4 regions of the Bacillus sp. LH1 genome follow, and region 1 is predicted to be linked to each of the others. Evidence: riboswitches for the same ligand, from Rfam matches in the RefSeq annotation. Region 1 holds a riboswitch; each other region holds the start of a gene.
What was found. Region 1 has a riboswitch for S-adenosylmethionine ahead of ACX9TM_RS16005 (M20 family metallopeptidase). Riboswitches for the same ligand answer to the same signal wherever they lie in the genome.

Region 1 (3,211 bases):
GGTCGTCACTGGTGGATTAGTGTAGGATTCCAAGAAGACTTTGAATTCCAAGAACTAACGAACGAGTTGATTGGTGTGGATGTTGGGTTAAAAGAGTTGTTTGTAGCTTCTAATGGTATGAAAGAACGAAATATAAACAAAGATGCCAAGGTTAAAAAGCTTTTGAAAAGGAAAAAGTCAGCACAAAGAGATATGTCTAGGCGATTTAAAAAAGGTGTAAAAATTCAATCTGCCGGATATGAAAAAGCGAAAGCTGAGCACCTGCGGTTATCTAGGAAAATTACGAATATCCGAAATAACCATATCCATCAAGCAACAGCTAAATTGGTGAAAACCAAACCAATGAGGATTGTTGTGGAAGACTTATCTATCTCAAACCTGTTAAAAAACAAAAAGCTATCGAAAGCATTTTCATTTCAAAAATTAAACTTCTTCTTTCAATGTTTGTCATACAAGTGCGAGAAGTACGGCATTGCGTATGTAAAAGCTGATAAATGGTTCGCCTCAAGCAAGATTTGCTCATGTTGCGGCGTAAAATACGACCATTCAGTTCAACCAGAAGGACAGTGGAGTTTAAAGATTCGTGAATGGCGTTGTGCTTCATGCAATAGCCATCACGATAGGGATGTAAATGCTGCGATAAATTTATCAAGATGGGTAAAATAAATGCTTGATAATAGGAGGTAACGATACTGCCTCGTGTGGAGTGTTATACCCCTCGTCCCTTCGGGGTTGCGAGAACACGATGAAGCACTAACTCGTGTAAATTTGATTGAATTGTATAGATTTAGTTAAGTTTATCGTATCGGAAGTTCATTCAATTATCAGATTGCCACTACATGCGCAAAAATTTATCGAGAAAACAAGCGTTATCACAATTAACAGCTCATATAGAACGTCACGGAGATGTGTATGATCGCACGACATCAAGACAATTGTGGGAACGAAAAATATCGAAACGTTTACGCTGGTTTATGGAAATGAATCTTGAGGAAACGAAAGGGCTATTAAAAGATATTTTAGCAGCAAAACGAAAAATTATTATTTCACTTCCAAGTACAAAACAAGTGGATAAGCGAGTATGGCAAGCGTTAATGCGTACAAATGCGCAAATAACAGTGTATAGTGACGGACCAGTTCCACTGAAAAATGTAAAGTTACAAAGACAAAATAAAGCATTCCCGTTCCTAGTAATCGATGATGAAATCTTCTGGGCAGGCGCACCGCTTACATCTCAAATGATGTTTGAAGGTAGTACGGAATTTCCGTACGTATGTGCAAGACTGCAAGCACCTGAGACAATTGGTGTATTAAAAGGATTTTTAGATATTCGGTAAATTCGGATAGGAATTCCTTGACTTTTACTTGGAATGAACTTAGAATAAAAAATAATTTAATATAATTTTATGAAAATTCTTATCACGAGAGGTGGAGGGACTGGCCCTATGATACCTCGGCAGCGGATTCGTTATGAATACTGTGCCAATTCCAGCAAGGTAACTTGAAAGATAAGAAAGAAGCTCATTTTGACTGTATATACAGAAGCCTCTTTCTATCTTTTAGAAAGAGGCTTTTTTACGTGAAAATAAAAGGAGGAAGAACAATGGGAGCGACAGGAGTAGCGTCACAAAGAAAAACAATTGAAGAGAGTATCGAAAGAAATAAGGAAAAGTACATAGAAACAAGTCATGATATTCATGCGAATCCGGAGATTGGAAACCAAGAGTTTTACGCATCAAGAACGTTAAGTTTATTACTAGGTAGTGCAGGGTTTCAGTTACAGCACAATATAGCTGGACATGAAACGGGATTTATCGCGCGAAAAAGCTCTGGAAAACAAGGACCGGCAATTGCATTTTTAGCGGAGTACGACGCTTTACCAGGACTCGGTCATGCGTGTGGTCACAATTTAATCGGCACAATTAGTGTTGCAGCAGCAATTGCATTATCAGAAACACTTGAAGAAATTGGCGGAGAAGTTGTCGTGTTTGGTACGCCAGCAGAAGAAGGCGGGCCAAATGGTAGCGCGAAATCAAGTTATGTAAAGGCAGGTTTATTTAAAGACATTGATGCGGCGCTTATGATTCATCCGAGCGGAAAAACAGCGACAACGAGTCCTTCACTAGCAGTCGATCCACTTGATTTTCATTTTTACGGAAAAACAGCTCACGCTGCAGCTTCGCCAGAAGAAGGGATTAACGCATTAGATGCGGTTATTCAGCTCTATAACGGTATTAATGCACTTCGCCAACAACTTCCGTCAGACGTGAGAATTCATGGCGTCATTACAGAAGGAGGAAAAGCACCTAACATTATTCCTGACTACGCTGCAGCAAGGTTCTTCATCCGTGCAGCAACGCGAAAAAGATGTGCAGAAGTAACAGAAAAAGTAAAAAATATTGCTGAGGGAGCAGCGTTAGCAACAGGTGCGAAAGTAAAAATCCATCAATTCCAAAATGAAATCGATGAATTACTCGTAACAAAAACATATAACGATATTGTAGCGGAAGAACTAGAACTATTAGGTGAAGATGTAAATCGTACAGAAAGAGTAGGAATCGGTTCAACCGACGCAGGAAACGTAAGTCAAGTCGTACCGACAATTCATCCGTACATTAAAATCGGACCAGATGATTTAATTGCACATACGAATGAATTTAGAGAAGCAGCACGTTCAGAACTTGGAGATAAAGCATTAATTACATCGGCAAAAGCATTAGCAAATACGGCGTATCGATTAATTACGGAAGAAGGGTTGTTAGAGAAGGTGAAGGAGGAGTTTAGAGAGGCGCAGAGGAATCAAGGGTAAGGGGATTAAGGTACTTTTTTCGAATAGAGATCTAATTAATAAGTAGAGATATAAAAAAGAACATTGAAAATCAATGTTCTTTTTTTTGTTACTAATCATTGATTCTGTTGGATTTTCTCATAAAGGAAAAGCTTGTACTGTTAGCGGAGGATAATACGTATCCCTTTATTAGAACGACAATTTCTCCTCAAACTCACTCTTTAAAACAATTAAAGGAGATGACAAGCCAAATTGCATTAAGGAGTCTAAAAATGTAGCGAGAGAATCCATCGAATCGCTCATGACCTTCATCATATAATTAAACTCCCCACTAATTCGATATAAATCTGTTACTTCAGGAGCGGCATTACAAAATTGAATAAAATCAGAGCATTGGCTCGTTTTAAACATGATGAATGCTTG
Region 2 (3,211 bases), 1.1 Mb from region 1:
TCATACTTTGAATATGTTCTGGAGTCGTACCACAACAACCACCCAATAACCGAATACCTTGCTCAATAAATCTCGGTGTCATCGCTTCAAAATAAGCTGGGCTTCCCTCATATACGTAACGTCCATCCACATAATTCGGGAGGCCTGCATTTGGGTATGCTGATAAATAGCCATTTTGAGGAATCGATATCATTTTGAAAGCTTCCGTCATATGAAGCGGCCCTAGTTGACAATTCAATCCAACAACATTTGCACCGTAATCTATAAGTTGCTTTAATATTTCATTGACATCATTTCCATTTTGAGTCGTACCTGCTTCATGTAACGCTAATTGCGCAACAATTGGAATATCCGTTTGCTTACGCAATACTTTAACGGCATGAAGTAATTCAAATTCATCGTAAAAAGTTTCTAATAGTAATCCATCAACCTGTTCTTCTAGTAAAGCCCCTGCCTGTTCAAGTAACATAAACTCTCTTTCCATATCAGTCGTTGTAACAGCTCCGATATGTTTCATACCACCAATTGTTCCTAAAATTGCATTTTTATCTGTCACAGATGCTTTCGCCAGTTTTACTGCCGCTCTATTAATTTCTGTAACTTGATTTTCTAAACCATACATACGTAATTTCGCCTCATTTGCTCCATACGTATTCGTTTGAATTACATCTGCTCCAGCAGCTACATATTGTTTATGAATCGATATAATTAAGTCTGGATCAGATACATTCAATTCTTCAAAGCTACTTTGCAAACCATGTGAATGCAATAACGTCCCAACCGCACCATCACCTATTACAATTCCTTTTGATAATAAATCTAGTAATTTCACGACTCTCCCTCATTTCTATCAATATAAAAACCCCCTCTTCACTTTGAAGAGGGGGACATAATCGTTCCTCCTCTTATTATGCAAAACATTCGTTTTGCAGGTATTAGCACCGTTTCAAACATTTCGTTTGAAGGTTGCCGGGTTTCACAGGGCCTTTCCCTCCACCGCTCTCAATAAGAGTTGTCTTTATTATTTTATTTATGTAGCTAAAAGGAAATGCGTTCCCCTTTTAACAATGTTTGTTAATTTTTTAATAAATTTAGCATGCACAAAAGTAAAAGTCAATGACACTTGCGGAAAAATAAAAATTATTTAAAATAAAGTTGCAATTCAGTTATATTTTATTGTAAAGTTAAAAACATAATAAAAATTTCATACGAACATTCTTATCTAGAGAGGTAGAGGGACTGGCCCTGTGACGCCTCAGCAACCATTAACATTTTGTTAATAAGGTGCTAATTCCAGCAAATTGTGAAAGATTTGACAGATGAGAAGAAGACTCTATTCAAACCGAAAGCCTTCTTCTTAGAAGGCTTTTTTTATTTTATATTCACTTAATGTTTCAATTTAAAAAGGAGGAATTTTCATATGTCAACAATCGAAACAAAACTAGCACAAATCGGAAATCGCAGTGAAACTACAACCGGAACGGTTAATCCACCAGTTTATTTCTCAACCGCTTATCGTCACGAAGGAATTGGTAAATCTACTGGCTTTGACTATTCACGAACTGGCAATCCAACTCGAGGTCTTTTAGAACAGGCGATCGCAGACTTAGAATATGGCGAACAAGGTTATGCCTGTAGTTCAGGGATGGCGGCTGTTCTCCTCGTCCTTTCTCTATTCCGCTCTGGAGACGAACTTATTGTATCTGAAGATTTATACGGGGGAACGTATCGATTATTTTCTGAGCATGAAAAAAAGTGGAATGTTCGATGTAGATACGTAAATACACAGTCTATTAAACAAATTGAGCAAGCTATCACAACTGAAACGAAGGCTATTTTCATAGAAACTCCAACTAATCCATTAATGCAAGTTACTGATATTGCTGCTGTCGCAACTGTAGCGAAAAGGAACGGACTACTCCTTATTGTAGACAACACTTTCTACACACCTTATATACAGCAACCATTAACAGAAGGTGCTGACATTGTACTTCATAGCGCAACGAAATATTTAGGGGGACATAACGATGTACTAAGCGGGCTTGTCGTTGCAAAAGGAAAGGAACTTTGCGAGGAAATCGCTCATTATCATAATGCATCAGGTGCAGTTTTAAGCCCATTTGACTCATGGTTATTAATTCGCGGTATGAAAACGTTAGCGCTTCGCATGAGGCAACATGAAGAAAATGCGAAAGCAGTTGTTGCGTATTTAAATGATGAAGACGGGGTGACAGATGTATTTTATCCAGGAAGAGGCGGCATGATCTCATTCCGCCTTAAAGATGAAGCTTGGATTAATCCATTCTTACAATCTTTATCCTTAATTACATTTGCCGAAAGTCTTGGTGGTGTAGAAAGTTTAATGACTTATCCAGCAACGCAAACACATGCTGATATTCCTGAAGAAATTAGAACAGCAAACGGCGTATGCAATCGTCTTCTTCGATTCTCAGTTGGCATTGAAAATAGTAACGATTTAATTCAAGACTTAAAGCAAGCAATTAAACTCGTAAAAGAAGGTGTAAGAATATGAGCTATTCTATAGATACACTCTTACTACACAACCAATATAAACACGACTCGCAAACAGGCGCTGTGAACGTTCCTATTTATAACACATCAACTTTTCACCAGTTTGATGTAGATACGTTCGGAAAATATGACTATAGCAGGTCAGGAAATCCAACTCGTGAAGCTCTTGAAGATATCATTGCTTTATTAGAAGGCGGAACAAAAGGATTCGCCTTTGCATCAGGCATTGCAGCGATTTCCACTGCATTCCTCCTTCTTTCACAAGGTGATCACGTACTCATTTCAGAAGATGTGTACGGAGGCACTTACCGAGTGATAACTGAGGTACTCTCCCGTTACGGTGTTTCACATACATTTGTTGATATGACCAATTTAGAAGAAATAAAACAAAACATTAAACCAAATACAAAGCTCTTTTATGTAGAAACACCTTCTAACCCACTTTTAAAAGTGACAGATATTCGCGAGGTTTCTAAACTCGCAAAATCTATTGGGGCTCTTACTTTTGTTGATAATACATTTTTGACACCACTATTCCAAAAACCACTTGAACTTGGAGCTGATGTCGTTCTTCATAGTGCTACAAAATTTATTGCTGGTCATAGTGATGTTACTGCCGGATTAGCAGTAGTAAAAGATTCAGAACTCGCTCAAAAGCTTGGATTTTTACAAAATGCAT
Region 3 (3,211 bases), 2.6 Mb from region 1:
GGGCGGTAAAGATACAATCGTTGTTGATAAAGAAGCAGATCTTGAATTAGCAGCTAAGTCTATCGTTGCATCAGCATTCGGATTCTCAGGACAAAAATGTTCTGCATGTTCTCGTGCAGTAATCCATGAAGATGTATATGATCATGTATTAAATCGTGCTGTTGAATTAACAAAAGAATTAACAGTTGCTAACCCAGCAGTATTAGGTACAAACATGGGTCCTGTTAATGACCAAGCTGCATTCGATAAAGTAATGAGCTATGTTGCAATTGGTAAAGAAGAAGGTAGAATCTTAGCAGGTGGCGAAGGAGACGATTCTAAAGGTTGGTTCATCCAACCAACAATCGTTGCTGACGTTGCAGAAGATGCTCGCTTAATGAAAGAAGAAATCTTCGGACCAGTAGTAGCATTCTGTAAAGCGAAAGACTTCGATCATGCACTTGCAATTGCAAATAATACGGAATACGGTTTAACAGGTGCTGTTATTACTAACAACCGTGACCATATTGAAAAAGCACGCGAAGACTTCCACGTTGGTAACTTATACTTCAACCGTGGATGTACTGGTGCAATCGTAGGTTACCAACCATTCGGTGGCTTTAACATGTCTGGTACAGACTCTAAAGCTGGTGGACCTGATTACTTAGCACTTCACATGCAAGCAAAAACTACTTCTGAAACTTTATAAGAAATAGTAGAGGAGCTCTTCACAGAATGTGAAGAGCTCCTTTTAAAATTGAAATCCTATATATTACCATCGTTCGAAGGGAATGAGCTAAAACCTATTAATAGCGGGATAAACATGTGAACAGAAATAAAATGATGAGAAAAGTTGACTTATTAGTCATATTTTTTAGTATTCATTTTGAGAATTTCCTGTATAATACAATTTGAAAGAAAATCTATGGTTCGACAAGGAACACTCCTTTCGGTTTTGCTCACTGAAAGGAGTGTTTTTTTATGTAGCTAAAAATTCTTGCGTGCTTATTACATTTGCATATACGCCATTTAAACTAGCTAAAATTGTATTGTGAATGTAAACAGCTGGTATAGTAGCGTTCTTAAAAGACAGGTCTTTTGTAGCACAAGCATCATGTATAACGGTACATTGAAAGCCAAAATCGAATGCAGCCCTTACTGTAGCATCGATACACATATGAGTCATCATCCCACATACAACGACATGTTCAATATTTAAACGTTTTAATTGCTCTAGAAGATTAGTTTCTCGGAAGCTATTTGGATAATGTTTGACTATAACTGTTTCTTCTCTAAGTGGACGTACGCTTTCGTGAATATGTACACCTTCTGTATTAGGTAGGAAAAAAGTAGCGTCATCTTTTATAGCTACGTGTTGGATATGAAAAATAGGTTCGCTGTTTGTTCTAAAGTGTTGTAATAACTGATTAGCATATTCGCTTGCTTCTACTGGATTACGCAATTCCATCTTTCCATTTGGAAAATAATCGTTTTGAATATCGATGAGTAAAAGAGCTGTTTTCATATATTTATCTTCCTCCGAGTTTCATATTCAAATAAATTTATTCAATTCGTAGAGAAGATTCTCCTGTTTAAAAATATGAGGAAGAAGAATTTTAAATAACCTTGAAAGTTACTATTTTCTCATGAATTTTCATCTGAAAATTTTAATAAAGGAATAATTAATATTTTTCTAAAAAATGTATTGACTCTTATTATTCTGAGTTCTATAATGAGAATTAATTAAACGACAATTAAATCGATACATTCTTATCCAGAGAGGTGGAGGGACTGGCCCTACGATACCTCAGCAACGGGTTTTTTTAATACCGTGCTAACTCCAGCAAGCCATATAAAGGCTTGGAAGATGAGAAGATGTGAACGAGTACATATAAGTGCTCTCCTTCTTATCTTTATGGTTGATAAGAAGGAGAGCACTTTTTATTTTACCTCGAAAGCTCTACTTCAAGTTTTTACAGCATATAGGAGGGGAAAAAATGATTTCTTTTAACAATGTAAGTAAAGTGTATGAATCAGCTGGGCAATCTGTTCATGCGGTGGAGGATGTAACATTATCAGTTGAGAAAGGCGAAATTTTTGGCATTATTGGTTTTAGTGGCGCTGGAAAGAGTACGTTATTACGCTTAGTAAATATGTTAGAGAGACCGACGGCAGGAACGATTTCAATAGATGATAAAGATATTACATCATTATCGACGAAAGAATTACGTAAACTGAGACAAAGAATTGGAATGATTTTCCAAAGTTTTAATTTATTTAATTCAAGAACAGTATTTGGAAATATTGCTTATCCATTAAAGTTAGCGAAAGTACCAAAGAATGAGATAAAAGAAAGAGTAAATGAACTGCTGAAGTTTGTAGGGTTAGAAGATAAAGCAAACTATTACCCAGAGCAGCTATCAGGTGGACAAAAGCAGCGTGTGGGCATTGCTAGAGCACTTGCGACATCGCCAGATATTCTTATATGTGATGAGGCAACATCAGCCTTAGATCCAGAAACAACGACAGAAATTCTAAACTTATTAAAGAAAGTAAATAGAGAATACAATTTAACAATTCTTCTTATTACACATGAAATGCATGTTGTGAAAGAAATTTGTCACCGTGTAGCTGTAATGGAGAAGGGAAAAGTTATTGAAGAAGGAAAACTGTTTGATGTTTTCACGCAACCAAAAACAAAGACGACTCAAAACTTTGTACGTTCTGTCATTAATGATCATTTACCGGAAAGTGTTCTAGCGAAAATTCAAAATGGTGGTCAAATTTATCGTCTAACATTTACTGGTGAGGAGACAGGACAGCCGGTACTATCATATATCGCAAAAAACTATAACGTCGATGTAAATGTACTGTACGGAAATATTATTGAACTTCAAAATGTGCTATTTGGAAATCTTCTTGTAGAGTTGCAAGGTGAGCAGAGGGAAATTCAAAAAGCATTACAACATCTAAGACTGCAAGTGCAGCTGAAGGAGGTAGAAGCTCATGCGAGTTGATTGGAGTATATTTTGGCCGCGCATACTAGATGCGACGGGGGATACCCTCTTAATGGTAATTGTAACCCTTATATTTGCTACAATTCTTGGTATACCTCTAGGTTTACTTTTATATGTAACGAGAAAAGGAAACTTTTTAGAAAATAAATGGGTCTTTTCTATTCTTAACATCATAATTAATACAATTCGTCCGGTACCATTCATTATCTTTTTAG
Region 4 (3,211 bases), 2.5 Mb from region 1:
TGAAGGTCTCAAAATTTTATACGAATATAATTTTTCAGAGGCAATTCAAAAAGCAGTAGAAGCAACAAACAAAAAAGCTAGGGGGAAATAATATGATTTTAACAAGTTTAAAAGACTATACAACATTACATAACGGTGTAAAAATGCCTTGGTTTGGTTTAGGTGTTTTTAAAGTAGAAGATGGTTCAGAAGTAATTGATTCTGTAAAAGCAGCAATTAAAAATGGCTACCGCAGCATCGATACTGCAGCAATCTATCAAAATGAAGAAGGCGTTGGGCAAGCGATTCGTGAATCCGGTGTTTCACGTGAAGAATTATTTATTACCTCAAAAGTATGGAATAGCGATCAAGGATATGAAACAACGCTTCAAGCATTTGAAACTACATTAGAGAAATTAGGTCTAGAATATTTAGATTTATATTTAGTACATTGGCCTGTAAAAGGGAAATATACTGAATCATGGAAAGCATTAGAAACACTTTATAAAGATGGCCGTGTTCGCGCTATCGGTGTGAGTAATTTCCACATTCACCACTTACAAGACGTATTTGAAATTGCTGAAATTAAGCCAATGGTCAACCAAGTGGAATACCACCCACGTTTAGCACAAGAAGAGTTACATGCATTCTGTAAAGAACATAATATCCAGCTTGAAGCTTGGTCACCATTAATGCAAGGACAACTACTAGATAATCCAACGTTACAAGAAATTGCGACAAAATATAATAAATCAACTGCGCAAATTATTTTACGTTGGGATTTACAAAACGAAGTTGTAACAATTCCCAAATCAATTAAAGAACATCGCATTATTGAAAATGCAAACATCTTCGACTTTGAATTAAGTGCTGATGATATGAAAGCAATTCAAGCTTTAAATGAAGATCGTCGCGTTGGTCCAGATCCAGATAACTTTAACTTCTAGTAGAAAAACCACTGCCATATGCAGTGGTTTTTCTATTTAATAAAACTGAAAATTTAAACTATATTTCATTTAGTTGACACTTCATTATTCAAGGTGTAAGATTTTGAATTATCAAAGAAACACAAAAATTAATAAAATTTATTCGTTTACTCATTGTATCAAGAGAGGTGGAGGGACTGGCCCTTTGAAACCTCGGCAACAGGTTCATTTTGAATACTGTGCCACTTCCTGCAAGCTTTATGCTTGAAAGATAGAATGAGGGACTTCGTTTATATACGGGTGCATAACTTGTACGTAAAAATCCCTCTTTCTCAATATGAAAAGAGGGATTTTTTATTTTTCATTTCCCTCATCATCATCCAAACTTAATTATTTAGGAGGAAAATCAAATGAAAAAGAAGTTTGTACCCGGTATTGCATCAGTTGTAGGAGTAAGTATTTTATTAACTGGTTGCGGTAGTTATAAAAACGAAGCAAGCGGAGCAAATGCAAAAGACGAGGCACCTAGTAAACAGGTTTTAAACTTATCTTCACCTACTGAAATACGAACAATGGATACGGCTCGTGCTACAGATACTGATTCTGGTCAAGTAATGAGAAACGTATTTGAAGGTTTGTATAATCTTGGTGAAGGTAACAAACCTGTTCCTGGTGTTGCAAAATCTCATGAAGTAAGTGGCGATAAAACGAAATACACATTCCATTTGCGAGATTCAAAATGGTCAAACGGCACTCCTGTTACAGCTAAAGATTTTGTGTTCGCTTGGCAACGTGCCGTAGATCCAGCAACAGCCTCTGAATATGCATTTTTATTCTTTGATATTAAAAACGCAACAAAAATTAACAACAAAGAACTTCCAGCCGACCAACTTGGTGTAAAAGCAGTTGATGACCATACGTTTGAGGTAGAATTAGAGCGTCCTGTTCCTTATTTTATTAGCTTAACAGCGTTCCCAACATTTCTACCAATTAATGAGGAATTCTTTAAAGTACAAGGTGATAAGTACGCTTTAGAAGATAATACAATCTTGTACAATGGAGCTTTTACACTAAGCGATTGGAAGCACGAACAAAGCTTTAAATTTAAGAAGAACCCTACCTATTGGGATAAAGATACTGTCAAACTAGAAGAAATCAATTTTAATGTCGTAAAAGAAAAATCAACAGAAGTAAATTTATTCGAGTCAAAACAATTAGATCGTATAAAACTAACATCTGACTTCGTCGATAAATATAAAAAGGATGCTAACTTTAAAGAACGTCCAAACGTAGGCGTACAATTTTTACGTATGAATCAACAAAACAAAGTACTTCAAAACGTTTCTGCACGCCAAGCAATTGATCAAACAATTGATAGAAAATCCTTTGTAAATACGTTATTAAATGATGGCTCTACACCAACATTTGGTCTCGTTCCAAAAAACTTTGCAAAAGGACCTGAAGGAAAAGACTTCCGTACTGCAAACGGCGATTTAACAAAAGTTGATACAAAATCTGCACAAGAGTTATGGAAAAAAGCTAAACAAGAGCTTGGTTCTGAAAAGATAACATTAGAATTATTAACGAGTGATGCTGACCTTGATAAGAAAACTGGTGAATTCTTAAAAGGACAACTAGAAAAGAATCTAGATGGATTAACAGTAAATATAAAACCTCAGCCGCGTAAGCAACAAGTTTCGCTTTTATTAAAAGGTGACTACGAAATCGGAATTGATGGCTGGAGCCCTGACTTTGCGGATCCAATTACATTCCTTGAGCTATTTACAACGAATAACCCTTATAACTTAGATCATTACTCTAATAAGGAATTCGATGAAACAATAGCAAAAGTGAAAACAACTTTAGCTGGTGATGAAAAAGCTCGCTGGGAAGCATTACTAGCATCCGAGAAAATATTATTTAAAGACTCTGTTATCGCTCCTCTTTACCAAAAAGGCGAATCTTATTTAGAACGTTCTTATGTGAAAGGAATTGTGCAAGTAGACTTTGCAGGTCAATTAAACTTCAAGTGGGCAAAAATTGAAAAATAAAGTGAAACTTTAATAAGTGGGGGTTTCTTCATCCCCACTTATTATTAGCCCACACCAATTGTTTTTTTAGCAAAATATATTAAAAATAGGTTCTCTCACACATGAGAATCTGCTTTTTTAATATATTATTCTGAGAAATTAACAATCTATTTTTATTATTGACATATAGTTCTTTTCAGCGTTAATATTCTAAATAATCAAAGAAACAAAATATTTCACCATCAAAATATAATGTCTACTACGTTGAAACATATA

Region 2: it holds a riboswitch for S-adenosylmethionine, as region 1 does, so the genes downstream of both, metI (cystathionine gamma-synthase/O-acetylhomoserine thiolyase) here and ACX9TM_RS16005 (M20 family metallopeptidase) in region 1, are expected to answer to the same signal.
Region 3: it holds a riboswitch for S-adenosylmethionine, as region 1 does, so the genes downstream of both, ACX9TM_RS01865 (methionine ABC transporter ATP-binding protein) here and ACX9TM_RS16005 (M20 family metallopeptidase) in region 1, are expected to answer to the same signal.
Region 4: it holds a riboswitch for S-adenosylmethionine, as region 1 does, so the genes downstream of both, ACX9TM_RS01155 (peptide ABC transporter substrate-binding protein) here and ACX9TM_RS16005 (M20 family metallopeptidase) in region 1, are expected to answer to the same signal.

The regions. Positions count from the first base shown of each region.
Region 1 covers NZ_CM175007.1:3,099,134-3,102,344, reverse strand. Annotated here, with positions in the region: gene ACX9TM_RS16015 (RNA-guided endonuclease InsQ/TnpB family protein) at 1-666, shown strand, start outside; partial or broken gene ACX9TM_RS16010 (phospholipase D-like domain-containing protein) at 810-1,337, shown strand; SAM riboswitch class I at 1,414-1,515, shown strand; gene ACX9TM_RS16005 (M20 family metallopeptidase) at 1,604-2,809, shown strand; gene ACX9TM_RS16000 (Lrp/AsnC family transcriptional regulator) at 2,978-3,211, opposite strand, start outside.
Region 2 covers NZ_CM175007.1:4,154,770-4,157,980, forward strand. Annotated here, with positions in the region: gene ACX9TM_RS21515 (bifunctional homocysteine S-methyltransferase/methylenetetrahydrofolate reductase) at 1-832, opposite strand, end outside; SAM riboswitch class I at 903-1,012, opposite strand; SAM riboswitch class I at 1,216-1,326, shown strand; gene metI (cystathionine gamma-synthase/O-acetylhomoserine thiolyase) at 1,421-2,533, shown strand; gene metC (cystathionine beta-lyase) at 2,530-3,211, shown strand, end outside.
Region 3 covers NZ_CM175007.1:345,658-348,868, forward strand. Annotated here, with positions in the region: gene pruA (L-glutamate gamma-semialdehyde dehydrogenase) at 1-688, shown strand, start outside; partial or broken gene ACX9TM_RS01860 (cysteine hydrolase family protein) at 939-1,504, opposite strand; SAM riboswitch class I at 1,747-1,853, shown strand; gene ACX9TM_RS01865 (methionine ABC transporter ATP-binding protein) at 1,977-2,996, shown strand; gene ACX9TM_RS01870 (methionine ABC transporter permease) at 2,986-3,211, shown strand, end outside.
Region 4 covers NZ_CM175007.1:204,652-207,862, reverse strand. Annotated here, with positions in the region: gene proC (pyrroline-5-carboxylate reductase) at 1-91, shown strand, start outside; gene ACX9TM_RS01160 (aldo/keto reductase) at 93-926, shown strand; SAM riboswitch class I at 1,079-1,183, shown strand; gene ACX9TM_RS01155 (peptide ABC transporter substrate-binding protein) at 1,316-2,956, shown strand.